Linked DNA regions of Prochlorococcus marinus CUG1415. The protein of the gene in region 1 binds, or shares a complex with, the protein of each later gene. Links are inferred from orthologs where the notes say so. Each region holds a gene or a part of one and is shown on either strand. Other genes may lie near its edges.

Region 1 (5,300 bases):
AAGAGAATTGGATATGCTTCTCTCAACTGGAGAGCAAGTAACCATAGCTCTTCTCTCAATGGCATTAAACGAATACGGAATACCTGCAATTTCAATGACCGGTAGCCAGGTTGGAATTATTACAGAATCAATACATGGGAAAGCAAGAATTCTGGATATTAAAACAGAAAGAATCCACAATTATATAAATCAGGGTTTTGTAGTTGTAGTGGCTGGATTTCAAGGAACAACATTAAGTCATACGGGATCAATGGAAATTACAACTTTGGGTAGAGGTGGTTCAGATACCTCTGCAGTAGCTTTATCAACAGCTTTAGGAGCTGAAACTTGCGAAATTTATACAGACGTTCCAGGGGTTCTTACTACTGATCCAAGAATTGTTCCTAATGCAAAACTCTTAGATAAAATTAGCTGTGAGGAAATGCTTGAACTTGCAAGCGTCGGTGCTTCAGTTCTCCATCCAAGAGCAGTAGAAATTGCTCGCAATTATGGAATTAAATTGTGCGTCAAATCAAGCCACAGTGACTCACGTGGGACTCTCCTAGAAAGTCAAATCCAACCTCTCCCACTAAAAAGAGGAAGCTTAGAATTAACAAAAACGGTCAATAGTCTTGAAGTATTAGAAAACCAAGCAGTATTCAGTCTCTCGAATATTCCTGATAGGCCTGGGATTGCTGCACAAATATTTGAAAAACTATCAGAAGCAAGTATTAATGTAGATTTAATCATACAAGCGACAAATGATGGAAATAATAACGATATTACATTTACTGTTAGTGAATTAGAAGTTAAAAAAACTGCAGAACAATGTGAACTTATAACTAGTCAATTAGGAGGAAAATACAATCTAAAAACAAACATGACTAAATTGAGTATTCAAGGAGCAGGCATTATGGGTAGACCAAGTGTTTCAGCTGATTTATTTGATACTTTATCTCAAGCGAATATAAATGTCAGGTTAATAGCTACTAGTGAAATTAAAGTCAGCTGCGTAATTGAAATAAATAATATTCCAAAAGCTATTAGATTTGTTGCTGAGAAATTTAAGTTATCCGATACACAAATATTTGTTAATCCAATCAACGAAAAACAAGATCAACCTGAAGTAAGAGGAATTGCATTAGATAAAAACCAAGTTCAAATAAGTTTTCGAAAACTGCCTGATCGTCCAGGTGTAGCAGCATCGATATGTTTAGCATTAGCTGAAAATAATTTACTTTTCGATACGATCGTGCAGTCTGAAAGAATTTCCTCTTTAAAAACTAAGGATATTAGTCTTACAATGAATAAGCAAGATAGAGAAAAAGCTAACTTAGTTTTTGAGGCCCTAACAAAGAAATTACCTGGTTCATACATTGAAGATGGCCCTGCGATAGCCAAAGTAAGTACTGTTGGGGCAGGAATGGCATTTCAGGTTGGAACGGCTGGAAAAATATTTAGAGCACTGGCTGACCAAAATATCAATATTGAAATGATTGCCACTAGTGAAATTAGGACTTCATGTATTGTCTTAGAAAAAGATTGTGACAAAGCAGTTAATGCGATTCATAATCATTTCGAATTAGAGAAATAAGTTCTTTTTAGTAATTTCTTGCCAATTTTTGTCTTAATTTTTTGATTCTATCCCTCAAATTTGCTGCTTCTTCAAAATTTAACTCTTTTGCAGCATCTTTCATTTGAATTTCTAACTTTTCTATTAAGCCAGGCAATTCTTCGATTAAACATTGATTATCGCTAGCATTGAGAATTGCGTCAGTTTTGTTATTAACTATATTTATTAAATCTTTAGATAAACCACCAGCATCTAATTTTCTGGAAAGTTCTAGAAAAGATAATATTGAATTTTCTATTTTTTTACCTGCAGGTTTTGGAGTAATACCATTGACTTGGTTATATTTTTTTTGAATAGTTCTTCTTCTTTCAGTTTCAGATATTGCTCTTTTCATTGAATCTGTGAAGTTATCTGCATAAAGCAACGCAACACCTTCAACATGTCTTGCAGCTCTTCCTATTGTTTGAATCAATGACCTTTCTGCCCTAAGAAAACCTTCTTTATCAGCATCTAAAATGGCGACTAAGGATACTTCTGGAAGATCTAGTCCCTCTCTTAATAAATTAACTCCTACCAAAACATCATATTCGCCCATTCTAAGGTCTTGAATAATTTCAATTCTTTCAATTGAATGGATTTCGGAATGCAAATATCTAACTCTTACTTTATTTTCAGATAAAAAATCAGTTAGATCTTCAGCCATTCTCTTAGTAAGTGTTGTCACTAGCACTCTTTGATTCTTTTCAGCTCTAATTCTTATTTCAGATAATAGATCTTCTATTTGGCCCTCACTAGGTCTTACATCAATTAAAGGGTCTAATACCCCAGTTGGTCTAATAACTTGCTCAATAAATTCACCATCACATTGATCTAATTCCCATTGTCCGGGAGTTGCGCTTATAAATACTGTCTGTTTTGATTTTTCCCAAAACTCTTCACATTTTAAAGGTCTATTATCTGCAGCACTTGGCAATCTAAAACCATGATCTATTAAAACTTTTTTTCGAGATTGATCACCGTTGTACATCGCATGAAGTTGAGGACATGTTACATGACTCTCATCGACAACCAACAACCAATCTTTAGGAAAGTAATCTATTAAACATTCTGGAGGTGAACCTTCCTCCCTGCCTGATAAATGACGAGCATAATTCTCAACTCCATTACAATAACCAACCTCTTTAAGCATTTCTAAATCATATTTTGTGCGTTGTTCTAGACGTTGAGCCTCTAATAATTTTCCTTCGTATGTAAATTTATCGAGTTGTTTTTTTAATTCACTTCTGATTGCACTTATTGCACTTTCAAGTCTTTCTTTTGGAGTCACAAAATGCTTCGCTGGGTAAACGCTGACTTGTTCCAAACTTTCAAGTATTTCTCCCGTAGTAGGGTCAACATATCTAATAGCCTCGACTTCATCACCAAATAATTCGATTCTTATTAATCTATCTTCATAAGCTGGACCGATTTCTAAAACATCACCTTTGATTCTGAATCTACCTCTAGTAATTTCAATATCATTTCTAGTATATTGATTTTCAACGAGCGACCTCAAAGAAGAACGTAGATTTATTGATTTTCCAACTTCAAATTTAACTGCAGCTTTTAAATACTCACTTGGTATACCAAGACCATAAATACAACTTATTGAGGCTACAACAATTACATCTTTTCTCTCAAATAATGAGCGTGTTGCAGAATGCCTGAGCATATCTATTTCTTCATTAATTGAAGCAGTTTTGGCTATATACGTATCACTTACAGGGACATAAGCTTCAGGTTGATAATAATCGTAGTAAGAAATAAAGTACTCAACAGCATTTTTTGGAAAAAACTGCCTTAATTCATTACATAGTTGTGCAGCTAACGTTTTGTTATGAGCCAAAACAAGAGCTGGCCTTCCTGTTTGTTGGATTACATTTGCAATAGTAAATGTTTTACCAGTTCCAGTCGCTCCTAAAAGAGTCTGAAACTCTTTACCACTATTTACACCTTTAACTAATTTTTGAATAGCTTCTGGTTGATCTCCATTTGGTTCGTAAGGAGCCTGAAGCTTATAGTTGTTCATCAAGCTAGTAGCTAAAGGATATTGCTATATTAAGAAATTTTTTCTCCAATTATTGAATTTTTCAAAGATTCTTTTAAGCCCCTAACAACCGCAATCATTGATATTAAATCATCTAATTTATTAACTGCAGATCCAACGCCAACTGCTGATGCTCCCGAGGATATTGCTAGTGGACAAGTTACTTGGCTTAATCCAGAGGCACTCATGATTGGTATATTCAGAGATTGTTTCTTAAATTCTTGATGAATAGCATAGGTAGCTGCAAGAGTTGGTACTGATTTCTCAAAAAAGCCTTGAATTCCTGGAGAGTAAGGAGTAGAACTCGTACCACCTTCTGTTTGAATAATATCAACACCTTCTTCCACTAACTTCATAGCAAGATCAACTTGTTTATCAATTGGCATAGTATGAGGAACAGTTACTGATAAAGGAACATTAGGCAATAAATCCCTCGTCTCTTTAGTAATGTTTAAAACTTTTTCATCTGAAAAATTAATGCCTTTTTCATAAAAAGTATCATAATTTCCTATCTCAATTAATGATGCTCCTGCTTTTACAGAATCTTGAAACAATCTTGGCACTACTGAACTCACACATACGACTAATGAAGAATTCTTAAGTGCTAAATCAACGAGTTCAGGTTTACAAGCAATATCGACAAGATCAGCACCTCCTAATGAAGCAGCCTCAACAATTGTTTTCACAGATTCAACATCAAAATTATTCAATCCTGAAATAACTTTGAGTAAAGATTTACTTCTTAACTCTTCTTTAATTTTTTGTGGCAAAAGATTAATCAGACTCATTTACTTAATGAATTTATTACCTGATTGTGACATTGTTTTAGTAAAACAGTGCATTTTTTAAAAAATATTATCTGAGCAACACAAAATGTCTGATAGAGATTTAACTCAGAAAAATTGGTCATCATGGCATCATCTGCTTCATAAGGAGATTCTTAGCAAAAAAACATTAATTCCCAAAGGATCAAATATTTTAATCAGTGTTTCCGGGGGACAAGACTCCATGGCCTTATTAACCCTAATTGATGACCTAAAAAAAAATCATAGTTGGTCTATTAGTGTTTGGCATGGTGATCATCAGTGGCACGAAAAATCCTCACTATATGCTTTTGAATTAAAAAGTTATTGCAAAGATAAAAATATTTCATTCTATTTTGATAAGGCAAATAAAGAAGATATTTTTTCAGAAGAAAAAGCAAGAGAATGGAGATATAAAAAATTATGTGAAAGAGCCAAAACTTTATTAAACAAGAACCAGCCAAAAAACAATGTTTATTTATTAACTGGTCATACTAGTAGTGATAACGCAGAAACATTTATCCTAAATTTATCTCGAGGTAGCAATTTTGCAGGTCTCAGTAATATTGCAAGCAAAAAATTAATAGGAAATCAATTTTTTTTAATAAGGCCATTATTAATTTTTAGTAGAGAAGACACAAAAAAATTCTGTAATGATATGAATATCCCAGTCTGGGAAGACCCAACAAATTCAGATCTTAAATTAAAAAGAAATTTAGTAAGAAAAAAAATTATTCCTACATTAGAGGGCATCTATCCTGGTTGTTCAGAAAGGATAAATAATTTTTCCCAAAAAATGAGCAACTATAATAATGAACGGAATGATCTTAGTGAACTCGCATACTTATATTGTCAAGAC
Region 2 (5,465 bases), on another replicon or contig:
ACGAAAAAGTTTCCGAAAATTTCTAAAGAAATAATTTTTTACCATCAGAAAAAGATATAACATTTTTGCAAACAAAAAAATTTAATGTAGGAATTCATGTAAGAATGGAATTCTATTGATTTTTATAGTTATTAGATGACTCCATTTAGACCAACTTCATATGATCGCCCTGGAGAACAAATATCAACCACTCCTTCTGGATTAAAAGTAACTTCTGCAAAAAGATTAATGGTGGATTCGATGGTAAGAATGATTCAAAAAGCAGAAAATCATTCCGTAGAAGATAAACTTGACGAAGAATCTAACAACAATTAATCAATTCATCGACAAAAGTATAGGAGAGTGGAAATCTATAAGAAGTACTCATACTTTAGCTTTTCAGGAATTTGAAAACTCAACTAGTAAAATATACATAAATCATATCAACTCAAACAATAAAAAAGTTAATGAAATTTTTAAAAATTACAAATTAAGTTTAAACCTAGAGAGCATAGCGATTTCTATAAAATGGCAATCTATTAGTGATTGGGAAGAAGATGATATGAGTGAGGGAGATGAAACTATTTTGATATTTTTACCCAAGGATGAAAATTCAGGAATTGTTTTACGAAATAAAGGTTATACAGAATCCTTTATTTCATCATCCAATTATTTAGTTGATGAACAAAATAATTTACACATTAAAACCATTTACAAATCAACATTTTCCGAAGAAAGAATTTCCTTTTTATCCACTCACATAAGATCCAGATTTTCTACTATTAGAAATCTGGAAAATAACTCAGTAATACAGACTTCACATACTTCAGAGATAAGGAATTTAGCTAGTTTAAAAGATTAATTATCCTTTCAAATTGACACTCTGTTTCAGATATTAATTGAGGGAGAAAGCCTTTGTTTCCTTTCATATTATTAACTGTTGAATTTAAATCAGAGATTGTTGCATCTCTCATTAATTCAACAACCCTTCTTGCATTTCTTAAAGGTACCCCAAGAGCAAGATAAGTATTTTTAAGATCCTTCAAACAACTTTTTGCTAAAACTGATTCGTCATTAGAAATTAAAAGATAAGCAACAATCCTTAGGATTATTTCTCCATCTCTTAAACAAACGGACATCTTATTAGTTGTATTGAAAGATATTTTTGAATTAACTGAATCTTGATTTTCGCAAATCATTGCTGTTACAGCATCAGCTGCAATTGCATGTGAATTATTGGTTATTGAGGTTATTGCATCTAATCTCGAGTTTGCACTATTAATAAATTCTTTTATATTGCTTAAATCATTTAATTTCTTATCAGAGGAAAATAGTTGATTATTCTTTGAAACTGACATTCCTAAAGTAAAAATCTAAAGTTAGTTTTTAACATTAGTACAAAACTAGTTAAAACAATACAATTTGAAAATTAACGAAACGCTTCTTAATTAATAATTTCATTCCAAAGTGATAGTTGAAATAATTCAAATAAAAAATTTTTTTCCGCTAGTATAAAAATACGTTTTTAATAAAGTTTTGGATCAACAAGATTTAAAATTATCAAAGAAACTTATTTCCTCATATAAAAAGAGATTGGAAAAAGAAATTCTTGACCGAAGTATGAAATTAAGAATGCCTCAAAATAAATTTGAAGAAATAATTAATAACAATAATGAACTGATAAATTTAAAAAAAGCGTTAGAACACCTAGAAACGGAATCTGAAGCTCATAAGTAAAGTCTGATTTTTGAAAAAACCTTCCAAAAGTGTCTCAAACTAACAATTTCCTTTTTAAGTCTTTAAACAATGAACAACTTCAAGCAGTAAAACATGTTTATGGCCCACTATTAGTTGTAGCAGGTGCAGGCAGCGGAAAGACAAAAGCTCTTACCCACAGAATTGCGAATCTTATTGAAAACAACTCTATAGATCCCTATAACATTCTTGCGGTCACTTTTACTAACAAAGCTGCTAAAGAAATGAAAGCAAGGTTAGAAGTTCTTCTAGCACAAGAAATAGCTTTTAATCAATTTGGTCAGCCTTGGTCAAGTCTCAAAGAAATTGATCAAAATCAATTAAGAACAAACGTTCATCAAGAGAGGCTTCAAAATCTTTGGATAGGTACCTTTCATTCTTTATTTTCAAGACTTCTAAGATACGATATTGAAAAATATAATGACCCAGAAGGATTAAAATGGACAAGGCAATTTTCAATTTACGATGAAACAGATTCTCAAACATTAGTAAAAGAAATTATCAGTCAAGATATGAATCTTGATCCCAAAAGATATGATCCCAAAAAGATTAAAAGATTAATAAGTAATGCTAAAAATCAATGCCTAACTTCGAATGATCTTTTAGAAAAAGCAGACAATAATTTTGATAAAACAGTTGCAGAAGCCTACAAGAGATATAGGATTTCACTTTCAAAAAATAATTCTTTAGATTTTGATGATCTTCTACTTTTGCCTGTTTTTTTATTGAGGCAAAATGATGTAGTCAGAGATTACTGGCACAAAAGATTTCAACACATTCTAGTTGACGAATATCAAGATACAAATAGAACACAATATGAACTTATAAAATTAATTACTGCTGGCAATACTGAACCAAAAAAATTCTTTAATTGGGAAGATAGGTCAATTTTTGTAGTAGGGGATGCTGATCAAAGCATTTACAGTTTTAGAGCCGCTGACTTCAGAATTCTAATTGGTTTTCAAGAAGATTTTAAAAATTCATTTAATGACGACACAAAATCATCTTTAATTAAATTAGAAGAAAATTATAGGTCATCTTCTAATATTCTTGATGCTGCAAACTCATTAATTGAAAACAACTCTGAAAGAATTGATAAAGTTTTAAAGGCAACTAAAGCAAAAGGGGAGCTTTTAAAGTTACTAAGCTGTGATGATGAAATTTCTGAGGCAGAAGCAATTACCAATAAAATAAAATCACTCAATAATTATAATCAAAACCCAATTTGGAAAAATTTTGCAATTTTATATCGAACAAGAGCTCAGTCAAGAGTATTAGAGGAATCTCTTGTAAGGTGGCGCATTCCTTATACAATTTTTGGAGGACTGCGTTTTTATGATAGAAGAGAAATTAAAGATGCAATAGCATATTTGAAAGTTCTGGTTAATTCTTCAGATAATGTAAGTCTTTTACGGATCATAAATGTTCCCAGAAGAGGGATTGGTAAGACCACTATTCAGAAACTTAATGAACTATCTAACAGGTTAAATATTCCATTATGGGAGGTTCTTAATGATAAGCAAAGTATTGAAGAAACAATAGGCAGATCATCAAAAGGAATTAATAAATTTACTGAAGTTATGAATGATCTACGTTGCTATTTAGAAAATTCAGGCCCTGCTCAATTACTGCAACTAATCTTAGAAAAAAGTGGTTATTTAAATGACTTGCTAGCTAATGGTACAGAAGAATCTGAAGATAGAAGAAATAACTTACAAGAACTAATTAATGCAGCTACTCAATATGAAGAAGAAACAGAAAGTGGAGATGTAGAGGGTTTTCTTTCTACAGCGGCCTTAACAACTGATAATGATACTAAGAAAAATAATCCCAACTCCGTAACTCTTATGACTCTGCACAATAGTAAGGGTTTAGAATTTCAAAATGTTTTTATCACTGGACTAGAGCAAGGTCTCTTCCCGAGTCATAGATCAATAGATACTCCCTCACTTTTGGAAGAGGAAAGAAGATTATGCTATGTAGGTATTACTAGAGCTAAAGAAAGAGTTTTCTTAAGTCATGCTAGAGAAAGAAGATTATGGGGTGGAATGCGGGAAGCAACAATTCCTTCAATATTTCTTTCGGAAATACCCGAAGACTTAATGGATGGTGAATTACCCCAAACTGGAGGTGCTTCAATAAGAAGAGATTGGCATCTTGATCGTTTAACAAGAGTTGACCGAAATAATCAAAATGAATTTGCTAACAAACCAATAAATGCAGTAAGGAAATTATATTCAGGACCAAGTAAAGGGAAAAGCTGGATAGTTGGAGATAAGCTAATTCACTCAAAATTCGGGAAAGGTGAAATTATACATATTTTTGGGAGCGGGGAAAAAATATCTTTAGCAGTAAAATTTGGTGATAAAGGAAGTAAAATTCTAGATCCCAGATTAGCTCCAATTCGTTACGTAAGTTAAAACTCATGAACGATATCTCTGATTACATCCACGGGGAATTAATCAAAATTCCATTTAATCTTTATAACCTAATTACTAATTACATAGAATCTAATAATAATACTAAGGTAGCTTTTGTTGGCGGTTATTTAAGGGATTTATTAATTAGTAAATACCACAAAAAATCTTTTTCTAAACCTTTAGATATAGATCTTGTTATTGAAGGTTCCTCTATTGCTCTTGCAAAATTTATAAAAAAAAATATTGTAAATGTAGATTTATGTTTAATCAAGGAATTTAATTTATACAATACTGTAGAAATAAATATTAATGATTATAAAATTGATATTGCTTCTGCAAGAAAAGAAATTTATTCTGCTCCAGGGTTAAATCCCACAGTAACTAATAGTAATATTGAGGAGGATCTTCAGAGGAGAGATTTCACTATCAATTCAATAGCCTTTGAGGTTTCGACAAAAAAAATCTATGATCTTTATGGAGGAATTTCTGATATAAAAAACAAACAATTGAACTTACTACATAATAATAGTATTTCAGATGATCCAAGTAGATTAATTAGATGTGCAAAATATGCTTCAAGGTTAGGTTTCAATATTTCAAATAATTCCCTTAAACAATCTCAACGAACAGTTAGACAATGGCCTTGGAAAATTTCAGAAACTGATCAGAAAATGATTTTCCCTCCTGCACTCGGGATAAGAACAAGGATGGAACTAGCTGAAATATATAAACACGATAACTTGAATAATGTAATTTCGATAATTCATAAATGGGAAATTATCTCAATCTTAAATAAAAATATTAAAGTCGATAAAAGGTTTTTAAGAGGACTAAATTGGATTAAGAAGTTGAATGGAAATTATATGCTTTATTTATTAAAAGATGCAGAAGATTTAGAAACAGCATGTAGAAGATTTTTGGTAAATAATGGTGAAATAAAAATATTAGAAGATTATTCCAATATAAAAAAGATATTAAAAACCAACCAAAAAAAATTTATGCATTATTCTCCATCAAGTTGGACAGAATTTATTGAGAAAAGAAACCTTAATGACGAGACAGTCAAATTATTAATATGTGATGGGGTTCCATACTGGCGTAACTTGTTTAAGTGGTTATTTATTTATCAATCCATAAAATCTACAAAAGATGGAGAAACATTAAAAAAAGAAGGATGGGAACCAGGAAAGGAAATGGGAAAGGAAATAAAAAGATTAAGATATTTGGAAATTGACAAATTGAATAGAAATTGATTACATTTTTACCACTTCTCCAACCTTGTACCATTTATCTTTTAGAGTATTTTCGTAT

Evidence for each region. Proteins that work in one complex are often made in the same cells at the same time.
Region 2: the proteins of uvrB (region 1) and HA143_RS01645 are in contact, whole or in part, in a crystal structure (PDB 7EGT), measured with the Thermus thermophilus proteins. The link is inferred for Prochlorococcus marinus CUG1415 from one-to-one orthologs. Residues at the interface, in WP_096411307.1 of Thermus thermophilus: Glu23, Leu25, Arg26, Asp27, Gly28, Glu29, Arg30, Phe31, Arg55, Glu326, Asp327, Phe328, Glu379, Ser382, Gln383, His398, Gly400, Arg401; in WP_096412145.1 of Thermus thermophilus: His654, Arg656, Phe657, Gln666, Asp668, Glu669, Lys680, Arg681, Leu682, Ser683, Lys685, Tyr686, Ala687.

The regions. Positions count from the first base shown.
Region 1 is NZ_JAAORL010000002.1:586,308-591,607, forward strand. What follows is about bases 1,101-4,030. They hold uvrB (excinuclease ABC subunit UvrB), read right to left. Parts: upstream 3,621-4,030; coding sequence 1,581-3,620; downstream 1,101-1,580. Other genes in these bases: HA143_RS09345 (aspartate kinase), read left to right, coding at 1,101-1,573; HA143_RS09355 (DUF561 domain-containing protein), read right to left, coding at 3,650-4,030. Also shown: more of HA143_RS09345, read left to right, coding at 1-1,100; more of HA143_RS09355, read right to left, coding at 4,031-4,426; tRNA lysidine(34) synthetase TilS, read left to right, coding at 4,512-5,300. UniProt on the Escherichia coli protein: The UvrABC repair system catalyzes the recognition and processing of DNA lesions. A damage recognition complex composed of 2 UvrA and 2 UvrB subunits scans DNA for abnormalities.
Region 2 is NZ_JAAORL010000001.1:299,966-305,430, reverse strand. What follows is about bases 1,355-4,449. They hold HA143_RS01645 (UvrD-helicase domain-containing protein), read left to right. Parts: upstream 1,355-1,745; coding sequence 1,746-4,154; downstream 4,155-4,449. Other genes in these bases: HA143_RS01640 (CCA tRNA nucleotidyltransferase), read left to right, coding at 4,160-4,449; HA143_RS01650 (hypothetical protein), read left to right, coding at 1,516-1,716. Outside these bases: HA143_RS01665 (hypothetical protein), read left to right, coding at 136-315; HA143_RS01660 (phycobiliprotein lyase), read left to right, coding at 290-841; HA143_RS01655 (R-phycoerythrin subunit beta), read right to left, coding at 825-1,337; more of HA143_RS01640, read left to right, coding at 4,450-5,407; HA143_RS01635 (selenide, water dikinase), read right to left, coding at 5,408-5,465. UniProt on the Escherichia coli protein: A helicase with DNA-dependent ATPase activity. Unwinds DNA duplexes with 3'-5' polarity. Translocates on single-stranded DNA with 3'-5' polarity. Initiates unwinding more efficiently from a nicked substrate than double-stranded DNA.